DNA from 3 places in the Paenibacillus sp. P36 genome. Region 1 is predicted to be linked to each of the others. Evidence: predicted binding sites of a transcription regulator. Region 1 holds the regulator's gene; each other region holds the start of a gene.
What was found. The regulator Rex, encoded in region 1, represses fermentation and respiration genes when NADH is low (regulators of the CRP and FNR family bind a similar motif). The targets are predictions, from matches to a motif close to TTGTGAAATATTTCACAA.

Region 2: the regulator Rex is predicted to act here: its motif matches at 3,130-3,147, upstream of ACKTT9_RS04480 (cytochrome ubiquinol oxidase subunit I).
Region 3: the regulator Rex is predicted to act here: its motif matches at 2,930-2,947, upstream of ACKTT9_RS27265 (DoxX family membrane protein).

What each region holds. Positions count from the first base shown of each region.
Region 1 covers NZ_AP038372.1:3,356,024-3,362,700, forward strand. Annotated here, with positions in the region: gene dinG (ATP-dependent DNA helicase DinG) at 1-1,463, shown strand, start outside; gene ACKTT9_RS14990 (redox-sensing transcriptional repressor Rex) at 1,466-2,086, shown strand; gene ACKTT9_RS14995 (anion permease) at 2,132-3,133, opposite strand; gene ACKTT9_RS15000 (DUF47 domain-containing protein) at 3,197-3,823, opposite strand; gene ACKTT9_RS15005 (amidohydrolase) at 4,068-5,363, shown strand; gene ACKTT9_RS15010 (DUF5590 domain-containing protein) at 5,404-5,898, shown strand; gene ACKTT9_RS15015 (hypothetical protein) at 6,013-6,543, shown strand; gene ACKTT9_RS15020 (AAA family ATPase) at 6,536-6,677, shown strand, end outside.
Region 2 covers NZ_AP038372.1:970,458-977,134, forward strand. Annotated here, with positions in the region: gene ACKTT9_RS04465 (cadherin-like beta sandwich domain-containing protein) at 1-312, shown strand, start outside; gene cydS (cytochrome bd oxidase small subunit CydS) at 467-568, opposite strand; gene ACKTT9_RS04475 (cytochrome d ubiquinol oxidase subunit II) at 573-1,601, opposite strand; gene ACKTT9_RS04480 (cytochrome ubiquinol oxidase subunit I) at 1,598-2,947, opposite strand; gene ACKTT9_RS04485 (cation diffusion facilitator family transporter) at 3,765-4,724, opposite strand; gene ACKTT9_RS04490 (metalloregulator ArsR/SmtB family transcription factor) at 4,914-5,279, shown strand; gene ACKTT9_RS04495 (BlaI/MecI/CopY family transcriptional regulator) at 5,298-5,750, shown strand; gene ACKTT9_RS04500 (M56 family metallopeptidase) at 5,728-6,594, shown strand.
Region 3 covers NZ_AP038372.1:6,109,314-6,115,990, reverse strand. Annotated here, with positions in the region: gene ACKTT9_RS27280 (ABC transporter ATP-binding protein) at 1-1,065, shown strand, start outside; gene ACKTT9_RS27275 (carbohydrate ABC transporter permease) at 1,067-1,939, shown strand; gene ACKTT9_RS27270 (carbohydrate ABC transporter permease) at 2,069-2,851, shown strand; gene ACKTT9_RS27265 (DoxX family membrane protein) at 3,005-3,529, shown strand; gene ACKTT9_RS27260 (hemerythrin domain-containing protein) at 3,639-4,181, shown strand; gene ACKTT9_RS27255 (Crp/Fnr family transcriptional regulator) at 4,220-4,900, opposite strand; gene ACKTT9_RS27250 (GAF domain-containing protein) at 5,104-5,571, shown strand; gene ACKTT9_RS27245 (response regulator) at 5,681-6,334, shown strand; gene ACKTT9_RS27240 (PAS domain-containing protein) at 6,342-6,677, shown strand, end outside.

The sequences.
Region 1 (6,677 bases):
TGATTGATGAGGCGCATCATTTCGAAGAAGTGGCGAGTAAACATCTCGGTATTGAGCTGCATTCCTCAGCGATGTATCATTCCTTGACCTGGCTTTACAAAGATAATCGGAGCGGCCAGCTGCCGATGTTGCGGTTTAGACTGCAGAAATCGGATGAGCAGCAAGAACGGGCAGCGGCATGGAGTCATACGATTGATGGTCTTTTCCCAAAAATCGTGCAAATCAAAGAGGATTGGGATCGTCTGAGCGAATCGCTCTATGAGCTGCTGTCGTCCAAAAGCGATCCGTCGCAAACGGAGAATTCCACGTATGTCCTGCGCATGAAGCCGGAGACATTGCCGCCTAATTGGCACGAGCTGCTGACGATGGAAGACAATATTTATCTGAACGCAAATGATTTGCTTCGCACGCTGGATAAATTGTTAAGCGATGTGAAGGAGCATCAGGACGTGTTCGGGGTCCAAGGCTTAGTGACGGATCTTAACGGCACCGTGAAAGAGCTCTATGAGCATCGAGATGCCCTTCATTTCTTTATGAAAATGGCGGATGATGGTTATGTCTACTGGATGGAAGCAGGGACGTACGCCAGGGCGAAGTCGCTTCAGCTGAATTCAGTACCGACGGATGTCAGCGGCTTGCTTCAGCAGCATTTCTTTGAGACAAAAGAAAGCATCATCATGACCTCGGCGACTTTGTCCGTGAACAAATCCTTTCAATACTCCGCTGATCAATTGGGCCTGGTGATTCCGCAGGATGAAGAGAGCGGTAAGCTCAAAACGGTTCAATTGCCTTCTCCTTTTAACTATCGTGAGCAAGCTTTGGTGGTTATTCCAAGAGATTTTCCTACGATTAAGGGAGCAGGGGATCCCGTTTTCATTGCATCCCTCATTGAATCCCTCAGTGAAGTCGCTATCGTGACCAAAGGTCGAATGCTGATTTTGTTCACATCCAATCGGATGCTCAAACAGATTTATGCCGGGATGAAAGACTACTTGAAAGCCTATGGGATTACTGTGCTTGGCCAAGGGGTAGACAGCGGCAATCGCAGTAAATTAACCCGTATGTTCCAGGATAACAAGATGTGCGTGCTGCTTGGCACCAGTTCATTTTGGGAAGGTGTAGACATTCCTGGAGATGCGCTAAGCTGCTTGGCCATTATCCGGCTGCCGTTCCAACCTCCGAATCATCCGCTCGTTGAGGCTAAATGCGAAAATATTAAGAAACGGAACGAGAACCCGTTTATGAAATTTTCTGTGCCGCAGGCGGTCATTCGATTTAAACAAGGCTTCGGCCGGTTAGTTAGACGCGCATCAGACAAAGGGATTGTGATCATCTACGATACGCGTGTCATCGAAACCTTCTATGGCAAGCACTTCCTCTACTCCCTGCCAGGACCCAAAATTGAGCATATGACAACGGAACAAATGTTACCAAGGATTGAGCAGTGGATGGGGGAGGCGTAGAAATGAAATCACAAAAAATATCGGAAGCTGTTGTTCGCAGACTGCCCATCTATCTACGGTTCCTGAACGAGCTTGCCATGAAAAATGTCGCAACGGTATCTTCGCAGGATTTGGGTCAAAAACTTGATCTGAATCCGGCCCAGATTCGTAAAGATTTGGCCTATTTCGGTGAGTTCGGTAAAAAAGGCATCGGATACGATATTGCTTATTTGATCGAAAAAATAAGACAGATTCTCAAGCTGGACCGGCATATCCAGGTGGCTCTTGTTGGAGCGGGGAATCTTGGCCGGGCATTATGCAATTATAATACTTATCTGCGAAACGATATGAAGATTGTCGCTGTTTTTGATGCGATGCCCTCCAAAGCCGGGGAGACGATTAATAATTTGACCGTTCAACCGATGGGGGAAATGAAGGCTGTTTTATCGGAGTTAGGCGTGCGAATCGGGATTATAACGGTGCCTGCGAGCGAAGCTCAAAATGTGGCCAATCAGTTTGTTGCTTGCGGCATTGAAGCTATTCTGAATTTTGCACCGGTCATAATTAAGGTTCCTCCGGAAGTTCGTGTGCATTATGCGGATTTTACAACGGAACTGCAAAGTTTAGCGTACTATTTAGACTAAGAAATAAAAAGAAACCGTCAGGATTCCCTGACGGTTTTTCTGTATTTAGAAGATCAATCTGAAAATAAGGAAGTAAATGGAGTACGCGAGCGCAATGCTGATCGGTATGGTAATGACCCAAGTAATCAACATGCGGGTGACGGTTCCCCACTGAACTTCATGGAAACGCATGACACTGCCTGTCCCAATAATCGCGGAGGAAATAACATGTGTTGTTGATAATGGTTTTCCGATATGGGTGGAGAATTGAATGACGAGTGACGATGTGAGATCGGATGCGAATCCGTTAATCGGCTCGATTTTGACAATTTTCCCGGATACGGTCTTAATGATTTTCCATCCACCGATCGAAGTTCCTAGTCCCATTGCTAGTGCCGCTGAGATTTTAACCCAAAGCGGAACGTCCAATGTCGTTTGAACATCGGCTGCGACTAGACCGAAAACGATAATACCCATCGCTTTTTGTGCATCGTTACCGCCATGTGAGTAAGAGAGCAGCCCGGCAGAGATAATCTGTAAAGTCCTGAAAATGCGATTAAGCTTGGATCTGGACGTATTTCCCGACCAGATGACGATGTACTTGATCAAAAGCATAATGACGTAACCAAGGGCGAAGGCAATGATCGGTGAAAGGATCAAAATGATAATGATCTGCGTAAAACCGCTCCAATTGACAGAATGCACGCCAGCTCCAGCGATAACCGCGCCGGCAAGGGCTCCGAGCAGAGTGTGAGAAGAAGAGGATGGAATCGCAAGATACCATGTCAGAAGGTTCCATATAATCGCCGCGAGCAGGGCTGCGATTACGATTTCAACGCCATTGGCAATTTGAGCAGGGTTAGCAATACTGCCGCCGACCGTTTTGGCCACTTTGGAGGATACCATTGCGCCAACAAAGTTAAGCGTCGCTGCCATGGCAATAGCTACCCGTGGACTTAGTGCGCGCGTAGAAATGGATGTGGCAATCGCATTGGCTGTATCGTGAAATCCATTGATGAAATCAAAAAGCAAGGCTAGTACAACAATTACGATCAAATAAGTTAACATGATTTCCTCCTAAGAGTTTTCCATTTGGAAAACTATCCTTCGTACACATAGACCGGTTAAGTCTTATGAATAACGAAGTACTACGCTATCTAGGATATTGGCTACGTCTTCACAAGCGTCCGTTGTTTCTTCCAAGCGCTCATAGATTTCTTTTAGTTTAAAGTCTTCGTATACATCTTTACGCGTGATGAAAATTTGACGGATTCCTTCGCGCATCAAGCGATCGCCGTCATTCTCAAGGGAGTTAATGGCAACCGTATGTTCAGGGATTTGCATATATTTTTTCTTCGCAAGCAATTTGAATGCATCAAGCATATGTTGGCAGGAATCCACGATGACAGCCGAGAAGTCTTTCATATATGTATCCGTATGCGAGACGTTCAAATAGTCAAAACGAGCGATTGTAGCTTCAATACCATCCGTGACATCATCCACTTTGGAGGCAAGAACCATGATGTCCTCACGATCGATCGGTGTAATGAACACTTTATTGAGTCCTTTGAAAATTTCGTGAGTGATGGAGTCTCCAGCATGTTCAAGATCGTGAATGGACTGAACGTAGTCTATAGGGGATTTGTCACCCATCATGGCTGTGCGGAACAGCTGTGCAGTTTGCAATGCGTTTTCTGCAGCGCGGATGAGCAATTGCAAGAAATCGACTTCGTTCTTTTTTGTGAATAACGTGGTCATAAATGCCTCCTAGTATTTACTATATGTACAAGATTTTGATCGAATTTATAAGATAAACAGACCAACTTGTTGAAAAAACTCACAAAATTAAAAATATCATAATAATTGCACCGAAAGCAACGAAAATTCCGTGACATTTTACAATTTCTTAACATTGTATACTTCCTTGATTTTACAAGCCTTAAGATGTAAAGTTTATAAAGCGGTGTTTAACTTAGAATGAGCATAGAGAGGGTTTTTTAGTATGAAAAAAACATTAATTATGAACGGTCATTTCATTTCTACTATTGAAGGTAAATCATCAATCAAAGGCTGCATGGTCATAGAAGGCGATCTGATTACATATATCGGTGAACAAATTCCTGAACCTAAGGAAAACTACAATGAAATCATCGACGGTACGAATAAGTTGTACATGCCCGGTTTGGTCAATACGCATGGTCATGCCGCGATGTCGCTGCTGAGAGGTTTTGGCGACGATTTAGCCCTGCAAATTTGGCTGGAAGAGAAAATGTGGCCGATGGAAGCGAAATTTACCGCCCAAGATGTGAAATGGGGGACGAGTCTGTCCATTCTGGAAATGATGAAGGGCGGGACTACGACTTTTGTCGATATGTACGACCATATGAATGAAGTGGCGAAAGCTGTCGAGACATCAGGAATGCGCGGCGTTCTTGCCCGCGGTGTGATCGGACTGTGCCCGGTTGATGTACAGACGGCTAAGCTGCAAGAAGCCACTGAGTTTGCAAAAACATGGCATGGTGCTGCAAATGGACGTATCACGACGATGATGTCTCCTCATGCGCCTTACACATGTCCTCCGGATTATATTGAACGAATCGTTCAGGCTGCCCACGATTTGAATTTACCGATCCATACGCATATGTCGGAAACAAGCCGTGAGGTGCAAGGAAATGTAGATCAATACGGACTGCGTCCTGTTGCTCATCTGGAGAAGATCGGCGTGTTCAGCCGACCAACGCTTGTAGCGCATGGAGTTCATTTAACGGATGAAGAAATCAATGTTCTCAAACAATATGATGTTCGCGTTTCTCACAATCCAGGAAGCAACCTGAAACTTGCTTCCGGCGTAGCGCGTGTGCCTGAATTGCTTCGCGCAGGAGTGAAGGTTTCACTTGGTACGGACGGCGCAGCTTCAAATAACAATTTGGATATGTTTGAAGAAATGAGACTCGCCGCGCTGATTCACAAAGGCGTTTCTGGTGACCCGCTGGCAGTACCCGCTGCTGAAGCACTGATGCTAGGTACGAAAATGGGGGCGGAATCCATTTGGTTGGATAACGTAGGATTACTGCAGCCAGGCATGAAAGCGGACTTTATCGCGCTGGATATCGATCAGCCACATTTCCTGCCAAAAACAGATTTTGTTTCACATGTTGTTTATTCCGCTTGCGCCAAAGATGTCGTCGATGTCTGTGTGGACGGCAACTGGCTTGTCCGCAAAGGGGAATGCTTAACGATGGATGAAGAAAAAATCAAACGCGAATTTGAATTGTGTTTTGACAGATTAATTGGATAAAAAGGTGCCGGCAATTCGGTTGGGGAGGTGAGCGGCGCTGATGGGTGCAAAGCGAACGAGAATCATTACTTTTGGCGTGTTTATTGTATTGACGCTTGGCGTCGTGCTCAGCCGCTTCTACTTAAATGTGCAGAAGGATCATTGGGATAACAAACGCATGGCGGTAGAGACTGCTTTTGAGAAAAGCATCATGACGAAAGCGGCAAAAGTGGATTTCTTTTATGGAGATGAGCCTTTTCGGATCGTCTATGGCGAAGATAAGATCGGCCAAGGCGTCATTGTATGGGTATCCGATAAGGACGTTCACACGGAGATGGCTTCTGAAGGCTTCACGGAAGCTCAAATTCGAGATACCGTTATGAAGAAAAATCCGGGCGTGGAGATTGAGCGTATCATGCCGGGGAAGCTTGGCCAGGAATACGTTTGGGAAGTTTTTTATAAAAAGACAGACGATAGCGGTACAAGATATTTTTATGATTATTATAAATTCAAAGATGGACTTTATTTGGATACGTACAGACTCAGCCTTCAATAGGCTGAGTTTTTTTGTTTCCACTCATTTCATAAGGTCACAGTATATATCGCATGATATACTACTCGTATGGAATTGAACGCAACATAATATATCGAGAAAGGGGGACGTTGACTGATGAAGCTACGTCTCTTACCTGTTGTACTGAGTGTAATTATTTCTGCCGGCGTATTATTCGGAGGCTGGTTCGCGTATACAAGTTTCGCTATGGAAAACCCATTATCAGATATCATCAGTAAAGTTCCCGGTGTGACAAGTTCAACGATGAAATTGGACAAAGATCGTGTTGATATAGATGTTAGTTTACAAGCGGATGCGAATTTAAGAACGGTTGTTGAGCGGATTAACAAAGATGGCGCATCGATTATTGGCAAACGGACAGTAAATATACAAATTAAAGATAATCCGTCCGAAAAGCTTGATCAATGGTGGTCCAAAGCTTTATTTGAAGTCGCTCAAGCCATGGAAACCAAACATTATGCAGACATCCCAACGACTCTACAAAAATATGCTTCTGATATGCCTAGTATGAAAGTTGAAAGTGAAATGGACCAAACTTATGTTTATATTCGATTGACAGATGGCGATGCCACTAAATTCATAATGCTTCCTAGATCCACGCAGATGGGAGTGTGGCCGAATGAGTAAAATTTATAAAGAGATTGGCATAGGCGCTATTCCGGTACTGCTAGTTTTCTTAATTTTCTTAGGGGTCAACATTATCCCTATTTTATTTGTCGGCGTATTGGGCGTTTCATTGTTTTATATGATTAGAGGCCGCG
Region 2 (6,677 bases), 2.4 Mb from region 1:
GCGCAAGCGGTACAAGCAGGCATCATTACAGGCTATGAAGATAGCACGTTCCGATCAGATGCCGAAATCTCACGTTCAGAGATGGCCGTGATGATCGCCAAAGCGCTGGGACAATCCGTTGAAGCGGCAACAGCAACAGGTTTTGCGGACGACAAAGACATCCCAGACTGGGCGAAAGGTGCAGTTGGAGCCATGAAAAAGCTGAGTATGATCGAAGGTAAAGGCTCGAATACATTTGCTCCGGGTGATAAAACGACACGAGCAGAGTCAGTAACGGTGCTATTAAAGGTATTGGCGCAAAAGGGCAGGTAAATTTTGCTACTTTCTTACCCAATGCATTTACTTCAACGGAAATTAAGAAAATGATTATTTAAACCCCAGTCATCAAGGTGACCGGGGTTTAATTTTATGAGAGCTAGAAATGAAGATATATAAGCGGCAGTCTAAAACTCTATTTTCTGGCATGTCATTCAATGACATCACTGCTTCTCGTAACCCAAAAAAGCATAAATACGAGCGAAAACAGTACTATAACCGGCGCAGTATACTGAATTAGAAAGTTTTCCATAAGTTTAACTTCCTTTCTTTATTAATCTGCCTTGTACATAATCGGCATCGAACAGAAATAAACGCATGAGTAAAAAGAGTGATGGGACTAGAATTACAATTCCAGCGATAAAGGCGATAACCAGTGCAGTCCCCATCGTTTGATTTGTGAAATTTTCATGGATGGTGATGTAGGGAAATAAAATATACGGTAGATGGGCTTTACCATAACCAAAAAAGGCAAAAGCAAATTGCAGCAGCACAAATATGAATGAAGTACCCAAATTCCTTTGCTTCCAAAGAAGGAAGACTGCAATCAAGAAGCATAGGAACGATGTTCCAAACATCCAGCCATGGGAAAGCATGTTGCTAAAATGCTCCGGGTTTTGTTGATTGATCGTGAAAAAAACAAGAAAACTTGCAAGAATCGTTGGCCCACTCCAAAAAAGGGCGTACCCACGTAAGATTTTAAATGCGGGCCTGTCTTCTGCTCTGTATGCATAATACGAAAGAAACATGGAAGAGATGTAAAGAACACTGACCAACGACAGTAAAATGACGGACCAGGTATAGGGACTGCCGAGCAGCCTTTGCCAGTTAAGCAGGATCAATCCATTTTGCTCAATAATGATTCCGCCTTCTGAAATGGTAAGTACCATAGAGAGGGTTGCAGGGATGAGCAAGCCAGTTGCTCCATAGATGAGCATATACCATTTATTATCCTTCGAACCGTAGTTGCTGAAGGCATAGTAGGCTCCTCGAATGGCAAGCAATATGATGGCTATACTGCCTGGAACGAGAAGGGCGGTACCATAATAACGTGCTGTTTCCGGGAAGAATCCGACCATTCCGATGTAGAAAAAAACCAAAAAGACATTCGTTACTTCCCAGACAGGAGAAAGATAGCGCTCAATAATTTTATGAATGATATGCTGTTTCATTGTAATGACAGAATAATAACTGAAGAAACCTGCACCGAAGTCAATGGATGCCACGATTAAATACCCGTATAAAAAAATCCATAAAACCGTAATTCCTATAACTTCAAGACTCATTTCTTTGACCTCCCCCCGAAAATGCCAAGGGCTATTAATTCGTCTGCGACATCACTTTTTCTAAAGAGTTTGGATAACACTTTGACTGCGGTGAGTGCTAGTACGATATAAAGGAAACAAAATAGCAATAGCATCAAATCCACGTCTTGAGAGGTAGTTGCCGCATCTGCAACTTTTAAATACCCACGTAAAATCCATGGTTGACGACCAACTTCAGCGTAAAACCATCCACATTGAATACCAAGCATGGAAAGAGGCCCGCAAGCAACTATAATCGCTAATAGCCATTTAGGATAAGGTTTAACGGATCTTTTTCTTGCGTACCACAAATGAAGAATAGCAACAACAATCACGAACATCCCTATACCTACCATAGCATCGAAAAAGTAATGAACGTATAGAGGAGGACGAAGATCAGGGGGAATCTCATTAAGCCCTTTTACTTCAGATTTAGGAGTACCTCCTGCTAAAATGCTAAGCGCGTATGGAATTTTTAAAGCATATTTAATTTCATTCCTATCAGTCAAAATACCACCTAGTATGAGCGGCGCATTGGCCGTGGTTTCGAAATGCCACTCTGCTGCAGCAAGTTTTTCAGGCTGATTTTGAGCTAGGAATTTTGCAGATAAATCACCAATAAGTGCTGTAGTCACAGCAAATACAAGACCGGCGGTGACAGTCAATTTTAACGCCTTTTTAGCATATATGACGTCATCTTTTTTCTTGAGAAGAGAGTAGGCTGCAATAGCTGCCAAGATAAATGCGCTTGTCATATAAGCAGAGGAGAGCACATGCGCTACTTTGGTTGGCATAGAAGGGTTAAACATAGCTAATATCGGTTGTACATTAGTAATTAAGCCGTCTTTCAGTGAGAATCCTTGAGGGGTATTCATAAATGCATTTACAGTAGTTATAAAAAAAGCTGAAGCGGAGGAGCCGATGACAACAGGCACGAGTAGAAGGAGATGATGCATTGGTTTTAATCGTTCCCATGTATATAAGTAAATACCAAGGAATATAGCTTCAATGAAAAAAGCAAAGGTTTCTAGAAATAATGGAAGCGCAATGGCCTGTCCGGCAATTTGCATAAAGGTAGGCCACAATAAACTGAGTTGAAGGCCAATTGCTGTACCGGTAACCACACCAATAGCAACGGTGATAACGAAACCCCTGGCCCATCTTCGTGCTAATAATGTGTAGTAGGGGTCTTTGTGTTTAATGCCAGCGAGCTCAGCCAACATGATCATGACGGGAACACCAACGCCGATTGTAGCGAAAATGATGTGAAACGCCAATGTGGTCTCTGTTAGTAGCCGGCTATAAAACACGGAATCGTAGGTAGGCATGTGAAATCATCTCCTTTTCGTTTATCTAGGTTAAAAAAGTTTGCGAATAAATGAAACCAACATGACAAAAGCAACACTGAACATGAGGTACATTAATCGCTTTTCATGTTTTCGAAATGGGACCAAGTTGTATCACCCTCTGGTAAATTTTATTTAGTTATGGAATTAGTGTACTCCATTGTATGTGATTATTTTCACATAATCTGTGAATACGAATTGAACAAAGTTTTACAACTTTACTAACGGAAAATTGAACGTTATAAGAACAAATTGATATATGAAATGAACATATGATAATTTGTTAACATAAAGGGTTGAAAGTAACACTAAACGATAGTTCTCACTTCAAGAAAGGGGAAGCAATTTGAAATGCCTTAAAATACTATGGTATATAGTATTTTAAGGCGATACGATTCTATCTAAAGAAAGGTTACGGTGCATGAGTGAATAGTAAAGAGAAAAAGTTTCTGCATACTTGGAATGCCAAGCGAGGAATTGGAAGAAGGAAGTATGTTTTAATGTATGGCTTACTTGGTTTTGGCGTTGGACTAGCGATGCTGTTTAGTATAATTGAGTTAATTACTAACGGTACATTAATAATGAGTTATACGATCTCAAGAGTGATCGTTTTACCAACCATTGGAATTATAATGTTTAGCAACCGCTGGGACTCGAGAGAGAAGAAATACCAAAAGTTAGTAAACAAGCATGAAAGGATCTCTTGAAAAACCGCTTATATACTTAAAAAATCCTGAAAATATACGTAAAGAACCGAGTCGTTGTTACTTAATAAACAACGACTCGGTTCTTTACTATTTTATATTTTGCATTCCGCATGTTGTATATTCGAAGTTTCAATTTGAAAAGTTGTATGCTGTATTTTAAACTTCTTTTCTATTTCATGAATGGCTGACTGTAGAATAATCTGACTATCTTTTGAATCATCAATTAGAATATGACAACTCAGAGAGTCAAGACCTGATGTAATTGTCCATACATGCATATCGTGAACATTAATAACTCCATCAATGCTTTCTAGTGTCTTTTTAACTAGATCGGCATCAATTGTTGCAGGTGTGCCTTCCATTAGTATGTGTATGGCGGTGCGAATAACTCCCCATGCGCTTTTTAGGATAAGAACAGAAACGATTACACTGATTATAGGATCGGCAATGTACCAACCGAAAAAAAGCATTAATAGTCCTGCAAGAATAGCGCCAACTGAGCCTAGGGCATCTCCAATTACGTGTAAATAAGCGCTCCGAACATTGATGTTGTCCTTCACATCACTTTGTCTCATCAATGCCCAAACGCTCAACAGATTGGCTAGGAGTCCGACTAAGGCAATTAATATCATAGATCCACTGGAAACAGTAGGTGGATCAAAGAACCGCGCTATAGCTTCTTTTATAATAAAAGCAGCTATGATGAATAAGGCTAATCCATTGAACAACGCGGCTAAAATTTCAAACCTGTAGTAACCGAACGATTTCCGCGGAGAAGCTGGTCGGTTTGCGAACCACATAGCCACTAAGCTCAATGCCAAGGATACGGCATCACTCAACATATGGCCTGAGTCCGAAAGAAGAGCTAAGCTATTTGTAATTAAGCCTCCGAAAAACTCCACGAACATGATACCACTTGTAATAATGAGAGCAATGGCTAATCCTTTTTTATTATTGGGTGCATGACTATGCCCAAGTCCATGCCCATGATTGTGATCATGATCAGAATGGTTATGTCCCTGTTCATGATGTGTGTGACTGTGGTTGTGCATCTAAACCCCTCCTACAACATATGATCAAGTATTCATATGTTATTATATTTGAAAAAAATTGAAATGGCAATAATATGGAGAGATCTTGGTCAGTAGTATTTCCAATTTCACAATATACATAGGATTTCTGTTATAATGAGTGTAAATCGTAAGTTTTATCATCAGAAAGTGAGAATGTTTATGGAAGATATGTTGCCTAAAACCGTACAAGATCAATGTGATGACACTTGTAATGGAACTTCAAATATTGATGTCTTAAAGGATCAATTAATAAATGATCAAACTGTTAACGGGTTAGCTGAAGTGTTCAAAGCACTCGGGGATCCGACCAGATTGAAAATCATTCATACCCTATTGAATAAAGAGTTATGTGTTCACGATATTGTACAAATTCTAGGAATGGGCCAGTCCGCGGTATCACATCAACTCAGATATCTACGAAATCTTAGAATTGTTAAACGCCGTAAAGTCGGAAAGACCGTTTATTATTCCTTGGATGATGAACATATTGAGCAAATTTTTGTGCAGATGCTTCAGCACGTGAAACACAACTAAAGGGGAATAACGAGGTAAATGAAAAAAATAGGGTATCGCATGCAAGAAGAGGGAGTTAGTCGTTTTCTGGGATCCCTGGAAACTTTGATTATGGAGTTAATGTGGGATTCGGGAGACTGGTTAAATGTGCAGCAGCTTCGTGAAAGTTTGAAGTCAGAACATGACTACTCTGTGACGACAATCATGACGGTATTAAATAGATTATCCGAAAAAGGGCTCTTGGTTAAGATGGCCTCAGGTCGAGGGCGAAATAAGCTTGCTCAATTCAAGGTTGTTACTACCAGAGAAGATTTTATTTTGGAGCAAACCAGAAATGTTACAGAGGGGCTTATTAAAGATTTTGGGGAAGTAGTTGTTGCACACATGATTGATGTTATGGAAGAAATAGATCCGCATTTATTGAAGAAAGTAGAGCATATGCTCCAAGAGGCAAAAATGAGGAATAGTGATGAAGAAAATAAATCAAGCTAATTTTGCATTTGTATTATTTTCAGTTATTACATCAGCCTTGTTTGTTTTATTGATTTGGTCACTATGTCATCAACTTAAGGATATTACTTGGATACCTAATATAACACATATCTTGATAAACTTTTGGCATGACTTTCGTTTTAGACACTCTGTTGGGGAGTCTTTGTTAACAGTAGTTTTCTTATATACCTTTATCACACTTTTGTTTGTTGTAATAAAGGATTTGTATAAGCATTACAAATGGAATGATTTTATCAAGCATCAAACAGAAAAAGCACTAACTATACAATTTAACCATAAGTATGGCGATTTAGGCTATCCAATTCTGGTGGTTGTTGATAGGGAACCATTTGCTCTAACTTCTGGCATTTTGAAGCAGCAGATCGTTATCTCAACCAGACTTATCGAATCATTATCAGAAAATGAAACAAAGGCTGTTCTTGCTCATGAAGCTTATCATTGTCTCAACGGACATCCCTTTAAGAAATGGGTTTTGAGGCGTTTAGCTCAAGTAATGAGATATTTCCCAATATTAAAGGGATTATCTTTTTATTACTCAATATGGATAGAGCTTCTGGCAGATCGATATGCAATAGAGCTTATGAGGAATAAAACATATCTTGCATCAGCAATTTTGAAAATGATTAATCATTCAGCGAGTCGTGGAACAAGAAATTTAGTTGTAACCGCTGATTTTGCGACTACTGCAATAAATTATCGTTTAAAGCAACTATTAGATCTTCAAGAGAATCTTCATGTTGTATATTTTTCAAAAAGAGCTTTCTGGTCATCGATAGTGATTGGAGTAGTTTTCACATCTATCGTCATATATAGTTGTATCTAAAACGTGGAGATCATCCACGTTTTTTTTGTTTACAGACAACTTAAATCTCTTTTCATTCACTAAAAGTGAACATATTAGCACAT
Region 3 (6,677 bases), 2.8 Mb from region 1:
CTAGTCAATATTGGCAAAAAATATAAAGACGATACGATTATCAGCGGTCTGAATCTGACGATCAAAGATGGGTCATTTACCGTGCTGGTCGGCCCATCCGGCTGCGGCAAATCAACAACCTTGCGCATGATTGCAGGACTTGAAAAACAGACCGAAGGACAAATATGGATTGGCGACAAATGTGTAAATGATACGCAGCCTGGGCTTAGGGATGTCGCCATGGTTTTCCAAAACTATGCGTTATATCCGACCATGACTGTACGAGAAAACATCGAGTTCGGGCTCAAGAACAGAAAAGTACCCAAAATGGAGCGGGAAACCTTGATCCGCGATATCTGTGAAATCGTGGCGTTAACGCCTCATCTGGACAAAAAGCCGCAAAACTTATCCGGGGGCCAGCGTCAGAGGGTGGCGTTAGCCCGGGCGATGGTCAAGAAACCGAAGGTATTTATTTTGGATGAGCCGCTCTCCAATCTGGACGCCAAGCTGCGCAATCAGATGAGAACGGAGTTGATTCAGCTTCATAAAAGGCTGGGCAGCACGTTTGTTTATGTAACCCATGATCAAGTGGAAGCGATGTCGATGGGCGATGAGATCGTCGTTATGAATAAAGGAGTTATTCAGCAGTCGGATTCGCCGTTGAAGCTTTATAACGATCCGGTAAATGTTTTCACGGCACAGTTTATCGGTACTCCGGCTATGAATATTTTTGATTATGGCCATGTACAAGGATTAAAGGTGGAGGCAGCTTCGGAGATCGGGTATATCGGCTTCCGGGCTGAACATGTGGTGATGTCTCCGAAGGATCGCGCAGACGGGTTTGTTATGGAAGGTGAAATTATTACCAGAGAAAGCCTGGGAGCGGAAAATATTTATCAGATCGATTCACACATGGGCACCTTTTTCGTCAAAACCTTCCTTACCGCTTTGGAAACGAATGATCATATTAACGTATTGATTCCTTATGACCAGCTTTACTATTTTGACTTAGAGGGCCAAAGAATTCGCGACATATCCAGACATGTCCAACGTGAGAAAATCCTTGTTGCTGGCGGCGGTGTTTAATATGACCATATGGGGAAAACTGCGTCCGTACGCCATGGTGGCTCCAGCCATTACTGTGTTTTCGTTGTTTTTTATCTATCCGATCCTTTATATGATGTACCTGAGTGTGTATGATTGGAATTTTATTAGCCCTAACAAGAACTTTGTCGGGATGCAGAACTTTACGGATCTCTTAACGGAAAAAGAATTTATACAAGTAATAAACAACACATCCATCTATACCGTTTTGACGGTTACGTTCATCATTGGACTTTCCTTAATTTTGGCGCTTTGGCTGAATAAAACGGGTGTGTTTCAAAGTTTTGTGCAAGGAGCGATCTTCAGTCCGCATATCGTTTCTTGGGTATCCATTTCCATGATCTGGGCATGGGTGATGGATCCGCAGTATGGTTTATTAAACTGGTTTATCGGTTTGTTCGGCTTTGCCAAGCTCGCCTGGCTCTCCTCGCAAAAGACATCTCTGATTTCGTTAGTTATCGTCGCTGTTTGGAAGGGACTTGGCTACAATACCTTGGTGTTTATCGCCGGATTGCAAAGCATACCGAAGGACATCTACGAAGCGGCAGCACTGGATCGATCCAAACCTTGGACGACTTTTTACAAGTTGATCCTTCCGATGCTTTCGCCTACCATCTTTTTCCTCGTGATCATCAATATGATTGGATCTTTTCAGGTTTTTGAGACGATCGCGATCATGACGCAAGGTGGGCCGGTTAACACAACGAATACCCTTGTTTATTACATATACGAATACGGTTTCCGGTTCTTTAAAATTGGTTACGCCTCTGCGGCGGGAGTCATCCTGTTGTTCATTGTCGGCGTGTTAACCATCATCTACTTTAAACTGATGTCCAAACGCGTACATTATCAATAAAAGGAAGTGACTCCATTGAAAGCTGAACAGATCATGGAAGCGGATCGCACGTTGTTATATGTAAACAGCAAAGAAGAAATTGCATCAAAAATACTTCAATATATAACTCGTGCAATAAGCGTGATTGGCATGATTGCGTTAGTCCTCATTTTTGCAATGCCATTCATATGGATGCTCTCTACTTCTCTTAAAACGCTGCCTGAAACGATGATTTTTCCGCCGAATTGGATCCCAAAACAGTTCATTTGGAGCAATTACGCCAAAGCTTGGGGATCAGGCCCATTCTTGCACTATATTTCGAACAGTATCATCATCTCGATCAGTATTCTCGTTTTGCAGATGCTTACGATTATTCCGGCGGCTTATGCCTTTGCTCGTTATAAGTTTAAAGCGTCGGGAATTTTGTTCGGCATGGTGATGGTGACCTTAATGATCCCGTCGCAATTAATTTTCTTGCCTGTTTATTTGCAGTTGAGTGCATGGAAGCTGTTGAATACGCATCTTGCGCTTATTCTTCCCTTCGCGTCCAGCGCCTTCGGCATTTTCCTCCTGCGGCAATCGTTTAAACAAGTGCAGGAAGAATTGATTGAAGCAGCGCGGCTCGATAGCGCCAAAGAGTGGCAAATTATTGTGAAATTAATGGTGCCTATGGCGAAGCCGGTGCTGGCGACCTTTGCTTTGTTCAGCTTTATCGCGCATTGGAACGATTATTTCTGGCCGCTTGTTATGACGACAGACGATGTTGCGCGGACGCTGCCTCTAGGGATTGCCAAGATCCGGGAAGAAGAAGGGGTCGCGAATTGGAACGTGCTTATGGCAGGGAATATGATTCTGGTAACGCCAATTCTCATTGCTTTCTTTTTTGCACAAAGACATATTATTCGGGCTTTCGTGTATACCGGGGTCAAATAATCCGTTGAAAATTAGATAGGATGGCGAGGGAGGCGTGATCCATTGGGATCATGCCTTTTTCTTTTGAAATCGATGAGCATGTGATTTTTATCACATACATCTCTTTTACTGAAAGCTACAATAAAAGCATAAAAGAAAAAGGAGATGGTTCGGATGATGAAGTGGCTCAGAGAGAATAAGTACGCAGCAATGTTATTGACACTCGTTCGGTTGTATGTAGGGTGGGCATGGATGGTAGCCGGATGGCACAAAATAACCGGCGAAAAGGCATTTGACGCTACAGGCTACTTGAAAGGTGCCATCGCGAAACCGGTTCTTGAGACAGGTACAACGGATTTAGTCTATGGCAACTTTGTAGCTTTCTTGAAAAACTTCGCGCTTCCACACGTTGGCATCTTCAATGTAGTCATTCCTTGGGGAGAATTATTGGTTGGTTTGGGGCTTTTGTTGGGAGCTTTGACAACAACAGCGATTTTCTTCGGACTAATCATGAACTTCATGTATATGTTCGCAGGAACAGTTAGCACGAATCCTTGGTTAGTGCTGCTTGGTTTCATTGTCTTTGCAGCTGGTGCCAATGCGGGGAAATTTGGGGTAGATCACTTAATCTTACCGTATTTGCACAAATGGTTCGATAAGATCGTTAACAGGTTTCATTTAACATTTAAGCTTAGATAACATGAGGGTAGAATCAAATGAACAAAATTCAGCAAAGCGCCTGTTCTTCCACTCATAGATGGAGAGAAGATCAGGTGCTTTCATATAAATAACTTGGGAGGGATCAGGCATGGAGGTTAATGTGGGAAGTCGCCCTATCGGACTCGCGTCTTCAAATCCAGCCAAGCTTGCTTATGCAACGGACCGTTTGGCCGATGAACATGAACAATTGCGAAGACAATTACGGAGTCTCGAAGCGAGTGCCAAAGAAGTGAGCTGGATCGATGATACGGCGGAAGGCATGCACATTCTTCAGGATTTAAGACGGAAGGCAGCGCATTTCGAGGAGGAGCTGGAGCGGCATGCCGCGTGGGAAGAACAGGAGTTGTACCCTTTCCTGATCAACTACTTTCATAGTCAGCAAGCGCCTACGATCATGCCATCCTTTTGGGTTCTGGAAAAAGATCATCAATTGGGTGTTTCATTTCTTCATTCGTTCAAGGAGGCCGTTGTCGATATAACGCCTATTTTCAATAAAAAGCAGTTAACCGAAACGGCCTCATACCTCCTGCAGGCGTGTTTGATATTAAATGATCATCTCACCATGGAAGAACAGTTTGTTCTGCCTTTAACGGATAGGGTGCTAATGGATCTGGAATCCTTCTTTTCATAGGAGAAATGTGGCGAGGAGATTGGGGCTATTACAGGCTATTACATTCTGCATATTTCTAACGGACAGTTTTCACAATGACAAATATTTCGCAGATAGTCTACATTTTTAATAACAATTTGACCATTGCGATAGGTAATCGCATCTTCTTTCCTCATTTCGCTTAACATCCGGTTGACACCTTCGCGTGTAGAACCAATCATATCCGCCATTTCGGTGTTGCTAAGCTTATAATCGATCAAGGTATGCTCGCCTGAAGGAACGCCATAGGAGTTACTAAGTCTTATTAACAAAGAACAAAGCGCCCCGGGCTTCCCATACATCATTAAATCGCGAAATTTGGTTTCGGTCATCCGGTGCATGAGCCCCATCCATTTCATGAATTCAATAGCCAGATCACTGTGCTGCTGCAGCAGGTCCTCAAGATCTTTGCGCATAATGACCCCAACTTTGCAGTCAGCGGTAACTTCGGCACTGAAGTTTTGCACGGAATTCTGAAAGGGGTCTATTTGCCCGAATAAGTCACCCGTTTGATGCAAATGCAAGATGAGGTTTTTGCCTGTTTCTGATGTTTTGGTGATGCGGACTCCGCCTTGGAAGACGTAGAACAATCGGTCTGCCGGTTCACCTTCCCAGAACAGGTACTCGCCTTTTTTGGCCAGCTTCATCTGCATAGCGTTTTTCAATCTATCTAAATTAGTCTCAGAGAAAAATTTCATCATAGTGGATCAGCTCCTCCACGGTTTTTGGCTATCTTCATGATAGTCTTTTTTAACACTTTTGTTTATCAGGAGATTCACTGATTTATGAATTCATTTCCTGATACGGAAATCAGGGTTTTCCCTGACAGACAAGTAAGATGGAACCGTCTACAATGGTAGTAGAAGCGATTTCGTACGGATTCATAAAGATTGGAAGTGGTATAATGGCAGCCGGTCAAGTGAACATCATGGATGTTTTAACACGACTTCGAGATATGACGTCAAGCGATTTCGTCGCATTGGCTCCTTTCGTCGATCAGCCAGCGCGTAGGCGTTGGATGTACATATTGGGCAACAAAAATGATCGCTGTCAGCAAATGGTCATCAAAATGGGGGAAGGGCTCGCGGGCGTAGCCTTGCGGCTGGGCAGATGGGTTAAACTCGATGCGGCCAATCCGAGAGCAGTGGAAGAAAGGCGCGAATGCCCCGTCATGCTTGCCGAGCAATTGCAGACTGCTGCCGCATTCCCGCTCATCATGGGTCCTTCTACTTCTACTGGGATGAAGGGACTGCTTTTTATCGGAAGACGCACGGACCAGAGCTATGAAGAAAACGATATAAAAGCCATTCTGGATAACCTCGAAAGGTTGGTAACCTATATAGAGAGACCTTGCAAGGAAGCCTCACGATGAATGGCATTTCTGGATGAGGTTTTTTTTGCTATGATGGGAAAAGGAATGGAATGAAATGAAATGAAATGGAAGCTTAAACCGCGGAGTTGCCGCTGAAAGGGGGAAGCAAATGCTAAAGATTCTGGTTGTGGATGACCATGCCATCGTAAGATCAGGGCTTGTTATGCTGCTAAACGGCAAGCATGATATGGAAGTGGTCGGCGAAGCCGCCGCTGGTGAAGAAGGCATTCAGGCCGCCCGGATGCTTACACCGGATGTCGTGTTAATGGATCTAAGCATGCCTCCAGGTATGGACGGACTTACTGCGACTGAAAAATTAAAGCAATTGATGCCAGACATGGCAATTTTGATTCTCACGATGCATGATGACGATGAGTACTTGTTCAGGGCTATACACGTTGGGGCCTCCGGTTATATTTTGAAAAGCGCTCCGCATGAAGAATTATTGACAGCCATTCGCTCCGTTGCGGCAGGAGATGCTTATTTATATCCGACGGCTACCAAAAGGCTGATGAACGAATACATGGAGCGCATGAAGAGCGGGGAGAATTCCGGCCCGTATGAATCGCTTTCCGAGCGTGAAAAGGAAGTTCTAGCGCGCATTGCGAAAGGTTTCTCCAATAAAGAAATTGCTGAGCAATTGGTAATTAGTGTAAAGACGGTTGAATCGCATAAAAGCAATGTGATGGAAAAGTTAGCGTTAAAAACACGCCCGGAATTAGTGAGATATGCGGCTAAGAAGGGGCTGTTGAACTTTGAATAAGGAGCATATGCCGGAATCCGAGCTATTGCAGGACTTGAAACAATCCCTTAAGCAGCTATCTGATGTGAAGTTTGCGCTTGATGAGTCTTCCATCGTTGCTGGTACTGATGCCAAAGGCAAGATTCTTTATGTCAATGATAAGTTTTGTAAAATCTCGCAATACGACAGGTCCGAACTCCTTGGCAAAGACCATCGGATTATTAATTCCGGTTATCATGATAAAGCGTTCATGGCGGATTTATGGGCAACGATTTCTGCAGGCAAGGTCTGGCACGGTGAGATCAAAAATAGAGCCAAAGACGGTACATTCTATTGGGTCGATACGACGATTGTCCCTTTTGTG